DNA from 2 places in the Paraburkholderia sp. J8-2 genome. Region 1 is predicted to be linked to the other one. Evidence: riboswitches for the same ligand, from Rfam matches in the RefSeq annotation. Region 1 holds a riboswitch; the other holds the start of a gene.
What was found. Region 1 has a riboswitch for thiamine pyrophosphate ahead of U5A52_RS33540 (FAD-dependent oxidoreductase). Riboswitches for the same ligand answer to the same signal wherever they lie in the genome.
Positions count from the first base shown of each region.

Region 2: linked by a shared signal. The riboswitch ahead of thiC (phosphomethylpyrimidine synthase ThiC) and the one ahead of U5A52_RS33540 (FAD-dependent oxidoreductase) in region 1 are both predicted to bind thiamine pyrophosphate.

Region 1 covers NZ_CAJMZA010000026.1:27,986-35,888, forward strand. Annotated here, with positions in the region: gene U5A52_RS33530 (SDR family NAD(P)-dependent oxidoreductase) at 1-718, opposite strand, end outside; gene U5A52_RS33535 (ABC transporter ATP-binding protein/permease) at 715-2,472, opposite strand; TPP riboswitch at 2,759-2,872, shown strand; gene U5A52_RS33540 (FAD-dependent oxidoreductase) at 3,121-4,269, shown strand; gene thiS (sulfur carrier protein ThiS) at 4,312-4,509, shown strand; gene U5A52_RS33550 (thiazole synthase) at 4,591-5,406, shown strand; gene thiE (thiamine phosphate synthase) at 5,403-6,515, shown strand; gene U5A52_RS33560 (ABC transporter ATP-binding protein) at 6,684-7,505, shown strand; gene mlaE (lipid asymmetry maintenance ABC transporter permease subunit MlaE) at 7,502-7,903, shown strand, end outside.
Region 2 covers NZ_CAJMZA010000004.1:342,249-350,151, forward strand. Annotated here, with positions in the region: gene U5A52_RS12815 (phosphodiesterase) at 1-149, shown strand, start outside; gene U5A52_RS12820 (MFS transporter) at 276-1,490, shown strand; gene U5A52_RS12825 (ferritin-like domain-containing protein) at 1,506-2,048, opposite strand; gene U5A52_RS12830 (DUF1328 family protein) at 2,122-2,283, opposite strand; gene U5A52_RS12835 (entericidin A/B family lipoprotein) at 2,454-2,591, shown strand; gene U5A52_RS12840 (EamA family transporter) at 2,713-3,696, opposite strand; gene U5A52_RS12845 (GreA/GreB family elongation factor) at 4,388-4,795, shown strand; TPP riboswitch at 4,869-4,998, shown strand; gene thiC (phosphomethylpyrimidine synthase ThiC) at 5,102-7,033, shown strand; gene U5A52_RS12855 (glycine zipper 2TM domain-containing protein) at 7,224-7,445, shown strand; gene U5A52_RS12860 (hypothetical protein) at 7,803-7,903, shown strand, end outside.

The DNA of each region.
Region 1 (7,903 bases):
GCGCGGCGTCTGAAAGCAGGAAGGCGATGAGTTCGGCGACATCGGCGGGGTCGGCCACGTGGCCGAGCGGCGTTTCCTGCGCCGCGCGCTCCCACACCGGCGCGTTTTCTGGCGTGGGGCCTTTGTCCTTGCGCGTATAGCCGGGCGCGACGCAGTTCACGGTCACACCGTGCGGCGCCAGCTCCGCGGCGGCGGTTTTCGCCAGCGACTCGAGCGCGGCCTTCGCTGCGGCAGTCGCGGCGAACGGCGCGCCGGCGCGGTAGCGGTGCGCGACGAACGAACTGAGCGCGACCACGCGGGCGCGCGCCGAGCGTTCCAGCGCCGGCTGCGCGCGTTGCACGAGCGCAGCGAACGCGGCGGGCATGGCCGCGAACGCGCCTTCGAGCGATGCGGCGTCGAGCGCGGCGAGCGTCTGGCGCTGTGCATGCCCGGCGTTGGCCACGACCTGGTCGAGCGCGCCGAAGTGCGCAAGCGTGGCATCAACGAGTGCCGCTGCGTTGCCGCGCTCCGCGAGATCGCCGCAGGTTGTGGCGCAGATCGCGCCCCGTTGCTCACAATCCGCCATGACGGTCATGAGACGGGCACGCGACGCCTCGTCCGCGCCGCGCGCATGCAGCATCAACGAAACATCTGGCGCTGCGATGCGACGCGCGAGCGCCGCACCGATACCCGAGCCCGCGCCCGTGATCAGGACGACGCGCGCCGCGCTTGCGCTCACGCGGCAACCCGCTCTTCAGGCATACGCTCGATCTCGAGCGTTTCGTGGTGGTACGCCGCAAGCGACTCGCGGTGCGCGACGCTCACGATCGCCGCCTTCGGCAGGCGCTCCACGAACAGCTTGTAGAGACGGCTTTCGTTGTCGGGGTCGAGCGCGCTCGTTGCTTCGTCGAGGAACAGATAATCCGGTTTGTGCAGCAGCACGCGCGCGCCCGCAAGGCGTTGCTGCTCGCCCGGCGAGAGCACGCGCGACCAGTGCGCCGATTCGCCGAGACGATCCGCATATTCTTCGAGGCGGCAGGCGCGCAGCGCGTCGCGGCAGTCCTCGTCGCTATAGTCGTCGGCGGGCGAGGGGTAGGTGAGCGCCGCCTTGAGCGTGCCGATGGGCAGATAGCTCTGCTGCGGGATGAACATCATGCGTGCATCGACAGGCGCGTCGATCGAGCCTTCGCCGAACGGCCAGAGGCCCGCGAGCGCGCGCATGAGCGTGCTCTTGCCTGCGCCCGAGGGGCCGCGCACGAGCCAGCGCGAACCCGGCTTGATGGCGATGTCGCGCACTTCGGAAAGCGGCATGCCGTTGGGCAGCGCGAGCTTGAGGTGCTCGGTGGCGAGTTCGTTGCTGTCGATGAAGTGCAGGTTGATGCCGCCGTGCTCGGTGGCGGGCGAGACCGATTCCTTCAGTCGCGGCGAGTGCACCACACGCACGAATTCGCGCAGACGATTCACGGTGGCGCGCCATTCGACCAGCGTGGAGTAACTGTTGATGAACCACGAGAACGAATCGCTCACGGTGCCGAACGCCTGCGAAATCTGCATGAGCACGCCGAACGTGAAGGCGCCCGCGAAGTAGCGAGGCGCGGCCACGACGAGCGGGAAGATGATGGCGATCTGGCCGTAGAAGCTCAGCACGAAGGTGAGGCGCTTCGTGTACTTCATCACGCGCCACCAGTTGTCGCGGATGTGCAGGAAGAGGCCTTGCGCGTTGCCGCGCTCGGTGTCCATGCCGTCGTAGAGCGCGATCTGCTCGGCGTTCTCGCGCAGGCGGATCAGGCCGAAGCGGAAGTCCGCCTCCACCTTTTGTTGCTGGTAGTTGATCGACACGAGCGGGTGGCCGACCTTCTGGATCACGACCGAGCCGAACACGGCGTAGAGCGCGGCGGCCCAGACCATGTAGCCCGGAATCGCGAGCGGCGTGCCGCCCAGCGTGATCGTGAGCGCACCCGCGAGCGTCCACAGGATCGTGATGAACGAGATCAACGTGACGACCGTGGAGAGCAGGTCGAGCGTGAGCGAAAGCGTGGTCGTGGCGAACGACTGGAGGTCGTCGCTGATCCGCTGGTCGGGGTTATCGGCGAGGCGGTCGCGCTCGATTCGGTAGAACGCGCCCTTGCCGAGCCAATCGCTCAGAAAGCGCGTGGTGAGCCACTGGCGCCAGCGAAACCCGAGCATCTGGCGCAGATACCGGCCATACACCGCGAGGATGATGAAGCCGAACGCCAGTTCGGTGAAGGTCATCAACAGAGGCGGAAAGCGCTTGACGTCCTTGGCCTGCAACGCGTTGTAGAACTCCGCGCTCCAGCCGTTGAGCCGCACGTTGATCCACACGACGAGCAGGTTCATCACGATGATCGCGACGAGCAGCCCCCAGGCGATCCAGCGTTCCTCGGAGACCCAGTAGGGCTTGATCAGGCTCCACGCGGTGATCTTCTGGTGCTCGTTCTGATCGGGCGTGGCGCGGGCAGGTTGATTGGTCATGTGCATCCTGAAGGTGTGGCCGCCCGTTGGGGGCATGCGCTGCATGCCGCATGGCGGCTGCGGTGCAGCGATTTTTGCAGCGATTCTGTCGCCGGGCGCTTAAGTGAGTCTTAATGGGCAAAAAGCGGAGACAAAAGCGCACGCCGGCGCCGCCGTAGCGTGGCGGTCATTGTCTCACCGCGCGGGCTCGTGAGGCGAAAGCGGCGGGCTCAGGCCATTGTGCCAGAGCAGGCGTCCCGCTCCGCCGAGGTTTGCGGGCCGCGCGCCTTTTGTGGTCTAATCGACCTTGACGAAACAGGGGTGCTTCACCGGTATGCGGGGCATGCCGTACTGAGGCTGAGAGAGACCCTTCGCACCCGATCCGGGTAATACCGGCGCGGGAAGTTTCCAGAAAGTCTTACCGGAGCGCCCAGCATTTGCAGGGGCGCCAGGATTCCCGCCGGGCTGCGCTTTGGGCGCACGGGTTCGTACGAATTCCTTATCGGGACGTACGGGCCGTCTGCGCCGCATAGCCTCCACGGTCGGCCTTGCCAGCCGGTTTCGTCCTTGGGTACGTCTGCTGCTGCCGTACGGAAAGGATACGATGACCGCCTATTCTCTTTGTTCCCCGATTTTTATCGCGTTCGCGCTGCGTGACGGAGCGCCGTCATGAGTCGCGCTCATCACCGTAGTGCGGGCAGCGTGCCCGACTTCGCCGTGCTCGGCGGCGGTTTGAGCGGCCGGCTCGTCGCATGGCGGCTCGCCGGCTCCGGCCATCGCGTCGCGCTCTACGAGCGTGGCGGCCCCGAAGGCGGCGAGGCCGCGGCCTGGGTCGCGGCGGCCATGCTCGCGCCGCTCGCGGAGGCCGCCGTTGCCGAGTTGCTCATCACCGAGCTTGGTGTCGCGTCGCTCGAAACCTGGCCGCGCATCCTGGCCGAGTTGCCGGAGCCCGTGTTCTTCCAGCGCAATGGCACGCTCGTGGTCTGGCATACCGCCGATCGCACCGAAGCCCCGCTCTTCGAGCGCCGCGTGCGCGCGAACGCGCCGCGTTCGCTGGCCGACGCGAACTTCGTCGCGCTCGCCGGCGCGCAGCTCGACGCCGCCGAACCGGCGCTCGCCGGGCGCTTCGCGCGCGGCTGGCTGCTCGAAGGCGAGGGCCAGCTCGACAATCGCCAGGCGTTGGCCGCGCTGGCGGCGGGGCTGGCCGAGCGCGGCGTGCAAACGCACTGGCACACCACGGTCGACGAGGCTAATCCGCCGCCTGCGCGCGTGACGATCGACTGTCGCGGGCTAGGCGCCAAACCTGTGCTGCCGGGTTTGCGCGGCATTCGCGGCGAGGTCGCGCGCGTGCACGCGCCGGGCATCACGCTCACGCGCCCCGTGCGGCTCTTGCATCCGCGCTATCCGCTCTATATCGCGCCCAAGGAAAACGACGTCTTCGTGATCGGCGCGACCGAGATCGAAGGCGAGGACCGTTCGCCCGTGAGCGTGCGCTCGGCGCTCGAGCTGCTGAGCGCGGCGTTTGCGGTGCATCCGGCGTTCGGCGAGGCGCGCATCCTCGAGTTGAACACGCAGTGCCGCCCGACGCTGCCCGACCACCGCCCGGCTCTTATTTGGGACGGCAAGACCACGCTGCGCGTGAACGGTCTCTACCGTCACGGCTTCATGATCGCGCCGGAAGTCGCCGACGAAGCCGCGCGCATTGCGCAAGCGCTGCTCGATGCGCGCGTGAACGACGCCGAGTCCTTCGAGTCGCTGCGCCGCGCGTCGCGCTGGAGCGAGATGCTGCACGCGCAGGGCGCACACGAGCCGGCGTGACGCATCGCCAGAATCAAACCGTAGTCTGAGAACGTATTTGCCATGGACATTCATATCAACCAGAAGCCGATCACGCTGCCCGAGGGCGCGACGGTCGCCGATGCGCTCGCCGCATTTGGCGCGCGTCCGCCGTTCGCCGTCGCGCTGAATGGCGATTTCGTGGCGCGCGCCCAGCATGGCGCGCGCGCGCTCCAGGCGGGCGACCGCCTCGACGTCGTGAGCCCCGTGGCCGGCGGCTGAGCCTCGCTCGCCCAGGCCGCCGGTCGCGCGCATCGCATGTATCGCGAGCGCTTTCACGACACCGCCCAAGGATTCCAACCCATGACCACCACTCCCACCGCCGACGCGCTCACGCTCTACGGCGAAACCTTCGCGAGCCGCGTGCTGCTTGGCACGTCGCGCTATCCGTCGCTGCAGTCGCTCGCCGATTCGATGGCGGCCGCGCGCCCCGGCATGATCACCGTTGCGCTGCGCCGCCAAATGAACGAGGGCACCGCCGAAGCGGGCTTTTTCGATCTGCTCAAGCGCCAAGGCGTGCCGCTCCTGCCGAACACGGCTGGCTGCCTCACCGTCAACGAGGCGGTCACGACCGCGCACATGGCGCGCGAAGTCTTCGAAACCGACTGGATCAAGCTCGAACTGATCGGCGACGACTACACGCTGCAGCCCGACCCGGTCGGCCTGATCGAGGCCGCGGCGCGCCTCGTGAAGGATGGCTTCAAGGTGCTGCCGTACTGCACCGAGGACCTCGTGATTGGCCGCCGTCTGCTCGACGCGGGCTGCGAAGCGCTCATGCCATGGGGCGCGCCGATCGGCACCGGCAAGGGCGTGATCAATCCGTACGGTCTGCGCGTGCTGCGCGAGCGCTTGCCCGATGTGCCGCTGATCGTCGATGCGGGCCTCGGCGTGCCGTCGCATGCCTGCCAGGTGATGGAGTGGGGCTTCGACGGCGTGCTGCTCAACACGGCCGTTTCGCAGGCCACGCACCCCGAGGCGATGGCGCGTGCGTTCGCGCTGGGCGTCGAGGCGGGGCGCGCCGCGTTTCTCGCCGGGCCGATGGCCGAGCGCGAGGCGGCGGTTGCGAGCACGCCCGTGGTCGGCATGCCTTTCTGGCACCAGGATGGAGACAAGCGATGACTGAAACGCTGCGACTGCAGGACCGCGAACTGTTCTGGCCGCCCGCCGACGAACTCACCGAAACGGCGGAGCGCATTCGCGCGCGCCTCGGCGACTGGCAGCCCACGCATGCGCCGTGGCGCATCTGTCTCACGCCGCCTGACGCGCCCAACGGCGGCGATCTCATCATCGTCACCGACGCGGCGCCGCACCTGACCCACATCGCGCGCTGGATGACCGACGGCGCGGGCGTGATCGAAGCCGCCGGCGAGAACCCGAAGGCCGCGCGCGCCACGCTGCATCTGGGTGGCGAGCGCTACGCGCTCGAAGGCGAGCTGGCGGAAGACTGGATCCCCGCGCTGGCGGCGTTCCTCGACTGCGGGTTCGACCCGCACGACGCGCTCGTGCTCGCGCTCGCCTGGCGCGACGGCGACGAAGAGCAGGCCGACGCCTGGCCCGTCGACATCAAGCGCTTTCCGCGCGTGCTGGGCCTGCCTGCCGCGCCCGCGCAGCCGTTCGCGCCGTGCCCCGCGAAGCTCGGCCTGTATCCGGTCTTGCCCACGGCCGACTGGGTCGAGCGCGTGCTCGACTACGGCGTGAAGACAGCGCAACTGCGCAGCAAGCAACCGAAATCCCCGGCGCTCACGAGCGAAATCGAGCGCTGCGTCGCGGCGGGCCGCAAGCACGACGCGCAGCTTTTTATCAACGATCACTGGCAGGAGGCCGTCGCGGCCGGCGCCTACGGCGTGCACCTCGGCCAGGAAGACCTGCGCGAAGCCGACCTCGGCGCGATCGCGGCGGCAGGCGTGCGTCTTGGCCTGTCGACGCACGGCTACTTCGAAATGCTCACGGCGCTCCATTTCCGTCCGAGCTACCTCGCGTGTGGCGCCGTCTTCGCCACCACGACCAAGGCGATGCCCACGGCGCCCCAAGGCCTCGCGCGTCTCGCCCGCTATGTGAAGCTGCTGGACGGCGTCGTGCCGATGGTGGCCATTGGCGGCATCGACGGCAATGTGCTGCCGGAAGTGCTCGCCACGGGCGCGGGCAGCGCGGCGGTGGTGCGCGCCGTGACCGAGGCGGTCGATCCGGCTGCCGCGGTTGCTGCATTGCGCAACGCGTTTACGCAATAATGGTCCGCCCTGGCTTGGAGGCTGCGCCGCGTGCGCACCCTCCGGCCAGGGGGCCGCAACCCGCAGTGGCGGGTGGCGCGGCTTACATCAACGGATCAGGGTGCGTCACGGCAGGTTTTACACGATGGCCCTATAATCCCGCCTTCGTGTAAATGGACAGTCAGCCACGTGCCCTCAACCTCTGAGACCCTACTGGAACTGCGCGACGTCGACTTCGGCTACGGCGATCGGCTCGTCCTGTCCGGCCTGAACATGCGCTTCCCGCGCGGTCAGGTGGTGGCAGTCATGGGCGGTTCCGGTGGCGGAAAAACGACAGTGCTGCGCTTGATCGGCGGCCTCGTTCGCGCCCAGCGCGGCCAGGTGCTGTTCGGCGGGCAGGACGTCGGCGCGCAATCGCGCGACGGCCTCTACGCCCTGCGCCGCAAGATGGGCATGCTCTTCCAGTTCGGCGCGCTCTTCACCGACATGTCGGTATTCGAGAACGTGGCTTTCGCGCTGCGCGAGCACACCGATCTTCCCGAAGAGCTGATCCGCGACCTCGTGCTCATGAAGCTCAACGCCGTCGGCCTGCGCGGCGCGCGCGACCTCGCGCCGTCGGAAATCTCGGGTGGCATGGCGCGCCGCGTCGCGCTCGCCCGCGCCATCGCGCTCGACCCCGAACTCATGATGTACGACGAGCCGTTCGCGGGTCTCGACCCGATTTCGCTCGGCATCACCGCGAACCTCATCCGCACGCTCAACGACGCGCTCGGCGCGACCTCGATCCTCGTCACGCACGACGTGCCCGAGTCGTTCGCGATCGCCGACTACGTGTATTTCATGGCGAACGGCCGGGTGCAGGCGCAGGGCACGCCCGACGAGCTGCGCGCCTCGACCGATCCGATCGTGCGCCAGTTCATCGACGGCGCGCCGGACGGCCCGTTCCGGTTCCATTACCCGTCGAACCAGCCGCTCGCAGCGGACTTCGGCATCGGCGGAGGCCACTCATGATCGGCGCCATCAGCTCGATCGGGCGCACGGTGCTCGAGACCATCGCGCGCGCAGGGCATGCCACGCGTTTTTTCATGCGCCTCGTTCTCGAATTCTTCCCGCTGCTGCGCCGGCCACGCCTTGTCACGAAGCAGATCCACTTCGTCGGTAATTATTCGCTGTTGATCATTGCCGTGTCGGGCCTTTTCGTGGGCTTCGTGCTTGGCCTGCAGGGCTACTACACGCTCAACCGCTACGGCTCCGAGCAGGCGCTCGGGCTGCTGGTCGCGCTCTCGCTCGTGCGTGAACTCGGGCCCGTCGTCACCGCGCTGTTGTTCGCGGGCCGCGCAGGCACCTCGCTCACGGCCGAGATCGGCCTCATGAAAGCGGGCGAGCAGCTCACCGCCATGGAAATGATG
Region 2 (7,903 bases), on a different contig from region 1:
GTGCGCCCTCCACCTTCACGCTCGAGCCGCCCGCCTTTGCGCTGCATCGTTACGACCCGAACGGCGGGATCGTGACGCACCACGAGTACGTCGAGACGTTCGACGGCCCGTATCCGTTCTACGAGCCCTCGGGCGAGCTGATCGGCTGAATGCGCCGCCAGGCGCACGCCTGGCGGCGCGCTCCCGCGCCGTCAGCGCGATTGCGCGCGCTCCGGTATGATCGGCACGCTCGAAGCTTGTCTTCCGTCTGACCGGGCGCCACCCGCATTTCGCTCATGTCCACACCTGATTCCGCAACCGCTGGCGAAGGCCAGTCGCTGCGCGGCCTGCTGCTCCTGCTCGCGACCATCGCGGGCGTCACGGTCGCGAACATCTACTTCAACCAGCCGCTGCTCGACGACTTCCGGCAGAGCTTTCCGGCCGGCGCGGCGTGGATCGGCGCCGTGCCGGCGGGCACCCAGCTCGGCTACGCAGCCGGCATGCTGCTGCTCGCGCCGCTCGGCGACCGCTACGACCGCCGCCGCATCATCCTGCTGCAAACGGCCGGCTTGTGCGTCGCCCTGCTCGTCGCGGCCACCGCGCCGTCGCTTGCCGTTCTGGTCGGCGCGAGCCTCGCGATCGGCATCCTCGCCACCATCGCGCAGCAGGCCGTGCCGTTTTCCGCCGAACTCGCGCCGCCCGAGGCGCGCGGCCACGCGGTCGGCACCGTGATGAGCGGGCTCTTGCTCGGCATTCTGCTCGCGCGTACGGCGGCCGGCTTCGTCGGACAGTACTTCGGCTGGCGTGCGGTGTTCGGGGCGTCGATCGTCGCGCTGCTCGTGCTTGCGGTCGTGATCGTGAAAAAACTGCCAAAGAGCCAGCCCACCTCGCAGCTCGGCTACGGCAAGCTGCTCGGCTCGATGTGGCATCTCGTGCTGGAGCTGCCCGGCCTGCGCGAAGCGTCGGCAACGGGTGCTTGCCTCTTCGCCGCGTTCAGCCTCTTCTGGCCCGTGCTCACGCTGCTGCTCGCGGGCGAGCCGTTCCATCTCGGGCCGCAGGTGGCGGGGCTTTTCGGCATCGTCGGCGCGGCGGGCGCGCTGGCCGCGCCCATGGCGGGCCGCTCGGCCGACAAGCGCGGGCCGCGCGCGGTCATCACGATGTCGATCGTGCTGATGGCGCTCGCGTTCGTTATCTTCGCGTTCTCGGGCAAGAGCCTGATCGGCCTCGTGATCGGCGTGATCGTGCTCGACGTCGGCGTGCAGGCCGCGCAGATCTCGAATCAGTCGCGCATCTACGCGCTGCGCCCCGAGGCGCGCAGCCGCGTGAATACGGTGTTCATGGTCTGCTACTTCATCGGCGGCGCGACCGGGTCCGCCGTCGGCGTGACGGCCTGGCACGCGTTCGGCTGGATCGGCGTGTGCGTGGCCGGCATCGCGTTCACGGCTCTCGCGGGCTGGATTCACCACGCAACGCGCCCGCGCGCGGGCACGGGCGCAGAGGCTTCTTCCTGAGGGCTAGTCTGCGCGCTATTTGCGCGCGTACAGCAAGTCGGTCATGTCGTCGGCGTGTTCTTCTTCCGTCGCGAGGATTTGCTCGAAGATGCGCCGCGTGGTCGTGTCGTCGTGGCCGAGATAGTTGATGATCGCGCGATAGCTTTCGATCGCGATGCGCTCCGCGATCAGATTCTCGCGAATCATGTCCTTCAGGCCGGCCCCTTCCTTGTATTCCGAGTGCGAGCGCCCGACTAGCGTCGACGGCGAAAAGTCGGGCTCGCCGCCGAGTTGCACGATGCGCGCCGCGAGCATGTCGGCGTGCTGCTGCTCCTCGTTCGCGTGCTGAAGAAACTCGGCCGCCACCGACTCGGACTCGATACCCTTCGCCATGAAATGGTGCCGCTTGTAGCGCAGCACGCACACGAGTTCCGTGGCGAGCGAATCGTTGAGCAGCTTGAGCACGGTCTGGCGATTTGCCGGGTAGTCCGGCGTGACCGATCCCTGGTCGAGATTGCGGCGCGCTTCATCGCGCACGCGTTTGAGATCGAACTCGAACGAAGCGTGTGTCTTCGACATCTGACTCTCCTTCAAACATGGCATATGAACGGGGGTGCGCGCAGCGGATTGCATTGCATGTGCATTGCATGCGTCATCCGCGCATCACGCCTAGCAGCAGCGTGACCACGAAGACCACGAGGAAGATGTAGAACAGGATCTTGGCGATCTCGGCCGCGCCCGTGGCAATGCCGGTGAAGCCGAACACAGCGGCGATGATCGCGATGATGAAAAACACGATGGCGTAGTGAAGCATGGCGTAGTCCTCCTTGTGGGCGGATATGCTGCGCTATGTCGCGCCTGCATCGGTGCTAGCGCAAGCAGCGGACCTGACGTGGGCATACATGGAGGCACATGGCGGCACAAAGGACCAGGCACGCGACGTGCTGGACAGTCGGCTCCTTTGACACCGTGGAGGACTTCCTCATGAAACGCCTGATTGCCCTCTTTCTCGTTACCGCTTCGCTGGCAGCGCTCTCGGCCTGCAACACGATGGCGGGTGCCGGCGAGGACGTTTCCGCAGGCGGCCACGCCCTCACGAACTCCGCGGAAAAGGCGAAGTAATAGCGTCTGGCATCGATTGGTGAGAGATGAAGACACGGCCGCTCCGCACCTCACATGCGGTGCGGCCGCGCGCGCAAATGTGGCGCGACGACACGAGGCGAATCGCCGGAAAAGGATGAACTCAGGAGGTCCGGCGACGGTCGTCGAAGAGAAACGACAAACCCACGCTGCCGAGAATCAGCACGGTCGCGACGACGGTGCTGCTCGTGACCGGCTCGCCGAGCAGCAGCGCGCCGAGCGCGACAGCAACAACGGGATTCACGTACATGCAACTGCTCGCAACGAGCGGGCTGGTATTGCGGATCAGATAGCCATACGCGACATAGGCCGCCATCGTGCCGATGAACATCAGGTAGAAGAACGCCACGAGCGGCAGAGCGTGCAACTCGCCCATGCGCTCGCCGCTAATCCACGCGACCGAGGTCGAAATGGCGCCGCCGAGGCCGATTTGCAGCGCCGTCGCGATGAACAGATCGGTAGGCAACCTGAGCTTGCCCGCCAGATGCGCGCCGATCGCCCAAAAAAGCGCGCCACACAGAATCGCGAGGCTGCCGCCCGCCGAACCCGAAGCAGCGCCGCCATGACTCAGTATCGCGATCCCGACGAGGCCGAGCGCGACCGCGGCCCATTCGGCCTTCGCCACGCGCCGCCCGGTCACCGCCGAGATCACGGTGGCGAAGAGCGGCACTGTGGCGACCATCACGGCCGCCGTGCCGGTGCCCACGGTCCGCATGCCGTAGGCGAGCATGCCGCTCGACAGGCCCACGAGCAGCGTGCCCACCACGCCCGCGTTGCGCACTTCGAGGAGCGTTGGCATGACGGGTCGCCGGCGCATGGCAAAGACGAACAAGCCGATCCCGGCGAGCAGATTGCGCAAGCCCGAGAGCAGCAGCGGCGGAAACGATTCGAGCGCAACCTTCACGCCCAGATACGTCGAGCCCCAAACGAAGTAGACGACCGCGAGCGAGAGCGCGACGCGCCCGGCGCGCGATTGCGGCAACCGCACGCCGCGCACGAAACGCCATAGCGCGGCGGCGGCCTGCAGGGCCGTGGCGATGAAGAATTGGGGGCTCACGCGGGAAGGCAAACGGGGAGGCATCGTCATTTTGCCGCGGCACGTGAAGGGCAGAACCGCGGGCGCCCCGGCGGCAAGGCGGCGGGACGGGTGAAGCTCGACGGCATGGTGCAGGTGCGCAAGAACGCGAAAAAGGACGGAGTGCGAAGGACACCCGGGACGGGCGAACCGCATTATGCAACAACGCCGGTCGTCGCGGATGCTTTCAGGATGCTTTATGCGCGATGTGTCGTTGCGTTCGCGTCACAATGCGACGCGCGAGCCGGAATGGCCGATCGCGCACCCTGGCGCGGTGCTGCGGCAGCATCGCGCCAGGTTTGCGAGATCGTGCTAGCATGGCCAAATCTTTCGTTTTACTTTCATTCACTCGACTTCAGACACGCCGTTCGCCATGCTTTCGCTCGTCTCGCGTCCCGTCCCCGTCTTGCCGCCGCGCAGTTCGCGCAGCGCGCCGGCGCGTGCGCGAGCCGGCCGCGAGCGAACGGCGGCGCGGCCGCTGTCCACTCGAGCGCGCGCCCTGCCTGCCCTGCATCACCTGTCGGTCCCGCTCTCCGCCGCCCGGCGTCCGCACTGAACCTGCCTCCCCAACCCATCGGAGCCGTTCGGTCGGGCTCCGGGCCGATCCGTTGCGCCCCGCTGCGGCCCGCGCCCCATTGCGCCATTTCGCCCGCCAGCCCTCGCCCTTACCTCGACTTTCATCTGGATCGCAAGGAGAACCATCATGTCGCAAAAAATCCGCTACCTCACCGAACTCGACGTCGCCCGCCTCGAGAAATGCGCCGCTGAACCCGGCGCCGCACCCGCCCGTCAAACCATGCTCGACGAACTGCTCGAACACGCCGTTATCGTGGAGCCGCGCGACGTCGCCGCCAATGTCGTGACGATGAACTCGCAGGTGACGCTCGTGGACGAGCGCAACGGCGACGCCCTCACGTACACCGTCGTCTATCCGCATGAGGCGAACGTCGACGCCGGGCGCCTGAACGTGTTCTCGCCAGCCGGCCTCGCGCTGCTCGGCGCCAAACGGGGCAACGCCGTGCGCTTCACGACGCCGGGCGGCGCGGTCGAAACACTGAAGATCGAACGCATCCTGTTTCAGCCCGAAGCCTCGAAGGATTTCACGCTGTAAGCTCCGCGCGCGTGACACATCTCGCGCGCAAAGGCACTTGCCAGATCGTCGCAGCGCGGTGTATCGTTTGGCCTTGCTTACGCGGGGGTCCTGTGTCATGCGCCGCATCGAACGAAAGTCGTGCAGCGTATTTCGCGGGTGAGAAATACCCTTTGAACCTGATCTGGATAATGCCAGCGCAGGGAAGCGTCCGGACTTCGCAACATCGCTCAACGCCTCATCCATCACAGCGAAGTCCGTCCACGTTCCGTCTCGTCTCCTGCTAAGCCGCTGTTCCCACTTTGCATTGCATGGAGAGAGAGACGCATGAACGCGAATCCGAAGTTCATTTCCGCCAACGCGCACGTCGACGAAGCCGCGATCGCGCCGCTGCCCAATTCCCGCAAGATCTACGTGACCGGCTCGCAGCCCGATATCCGCGTGCCGATGCGCGAAATCGCGCAGGCGGATACGCCCACGGGCTTCGGCGGCGAGAAGAACCCGCCGATCTACGTCTACGACACCTCGGGTCCGTACACCGATCCGGAAGCGAAGATCGACATTCGTGCGGGCCTGCCCGCGCTGCGCCAGAGCTGGATCGAAAAGCGCGGCGACACCGAAGCGCTGCCGGGCCTCTCCTCCGAATACGGCCGCGAGCGCGCCGCCGACCCCGCGACTGCCGAGCTGCGTTTCCCGGGCCTGCATCGCACGCCGCGCCGCGCGAAGGCCGGCAAGAACGTCACGCAGATGCACTACGCGCGTCAAGGCATCATCACGCCGGAAATGGAGTACATCGCGATTCGCGAGAACCAGCGCCGCGCCGAGTATCTGGAAAGCCTCAAGGCCAGCGGCCCGAACGGTGCGAAGCTCGCCGCGATGATGGGCCGCCAGCATCCGGGCCAGGCGTTCGGCGCTGCGGCTTTCGGCGCGAATGCCCTTCAGGCGATCACGCCCGAGTTCGTGCGCGAGGAAATCGCTCGCGGCCGCGCGATCATCCCGGCGAACATCAACCACCCGGAAAGCGAGCCGATGATCATCGGCCGCAACTTCCTAGTGAAGATCAACGCCAACATCGGCAATTCGGCGGTCACGTCGTCGATTGGCGAGGAAGTCGACAAGATGACGTGGGCGATCCGCTGGGGCGGCGACACGGTCATGGATCTGTCGACCGGCAAGCACATTCACGAAACGCGCGAGTGGATCATCCGCAACTCGCCGGTGCCGATCGGCACGGTGCCGATTTACCAGGCGCTCGAAAAGGTCAACGGCAAGGCCGAAGACCTCACGTGGGAGATGTTCCGCGACACGCTCATCGAACAGGCCGAACAAGGCGTGGACTACTTCACGATCCACGCGGGCGTGCGCCTGCAATACGTGCCGCTCACCGCGAACCGCATGACGGGCATCGTCTCGCGCGGCGGATCGATCATGGCCAAGTGGTGCCTCGCGCATCACAAGGAGTCCTTCATTTATGAGCATTTCGAAGAGATCTGCGAAATCATGAAGGAATACGATGTGAGCTTCTCGCTCGGCGACGGTCTGCGTCCCGGCTCGATCTACGACGCCAACGACGAAGCGCAGCTCGGCGAACTGAAGACGCTCGGCGAACTCACGCAGATCGCGTGGAAGCACGACGTGCAGGTGATGATCGAAGGCCCGGGCCACGTGCCGATGCAGCTCATCAAGGAGAACATGGATCTCCAGCTCGACTGGTGCGACGAAGCGCCCTTCTACACGCTCGGGCCGCTCACCACCGACATCGCGCCGGGCTACGACCACATCACTTCGGGCATCGGCGCTGCGATGATCGGCTGGTTCGGCACGGCCATGCTTTGCTACGTCACGCCGAAGGAACACCTGGGCTTGCCGAACAAGGACGACGTGAAGGAAGGCATCATCACGTACAAGCTCGCGGCGCATGCGGCCGATCTTGCGAAGGGTCATCCGGGCGCGCAGGTGCGCGACAACGCGTTGTCGAAGGCGCGCTTCGAGTTCCGCTGGGAAGACCAGTTCAACCTCGGTCTCGATCCAGACAAGGCGCGCGAGTTCCACGACGAAACGCTGCCGAAGGACTCGGCCAAGGTGGCGCATTTCTGCTCGATGTGCGGCCCGCACTTCTGCTCGATGAAGATCACCCAGGACGTGCGCGACTTCGCCGCGAAGCAAGGCGTGAGCGACGACGAAGCCCTGAAAAAAGGCATGGAAGTGAAGGCGGTCGAGTTCATCAAGCAAGGCGCCGAGATTTATCAGCGCCAGTAAGCTCACCGTGTCCCAGGCGGGCCCTTGCGGCCCGCCGATACATTTTCTAACGACTCCCACAACTCTCTGACAAGCGCACACACCCGGATACGGGTTGGCTGCCTAGGATGAGGGTATTGAAGGCGCGGCGTGCGCGCAAAGCGCATGTCGCACCTCACACTCAAACGCACTATGCGTAGGGAGTCGACCCATGAAAACACTCAAACGCGCAGGCATGCTGCTCACGGTAACGACACTCGTCGCTGTGCTGGGCAGCCTGACTGCATGCGACAACATGTCGAGACGCGACCGCGATACGGTCATCGGCGCGGGTGTGGGCGGCGTGGCCGGCGCTGCGATTGGCGGCAATGCGCTCTCCACCGTGGGCGGCGCGGCAGTCGGCGGCTTGATCGGCAATCAGGTTGGCAAATAAGCATCAAGGCAAGCACTAAGGCCTAAGGCCGGACGAACCGACGATGCGGCTACGCGTTTAGCCTCACGATCGATGCGACGGCACGCAACCGTAACGACACGACAGGCAACACGCCATTCAAGGCGTGCATCAGGGAAGGATGCGCGGCGCAGACCCACACGGGCTGCGCCGCGTTTGCGTGGGTCAAGCGTCAACGCACGCGCGACGTGAAACATGCGCTTGAACGATTCGCTTGAAACATTCCGTTCACGAGCCGCAACGCAAAACGCCCCGGTCCGGCGTAAGCTCGAACGATCAAACGGCCCGAGCCCGAACGCGATAACCCTGCGCGGCCGTTCGCCATTCGCGGAGCCCGCCATGAAACGTCCGTTAGTGCTTGTGATCGCCGCCGCGACCCTGCTCCCCGCGCTTTCCGGCTGCTATTACTACGCCCCCTACGGCTACCCGCCCTACTACTA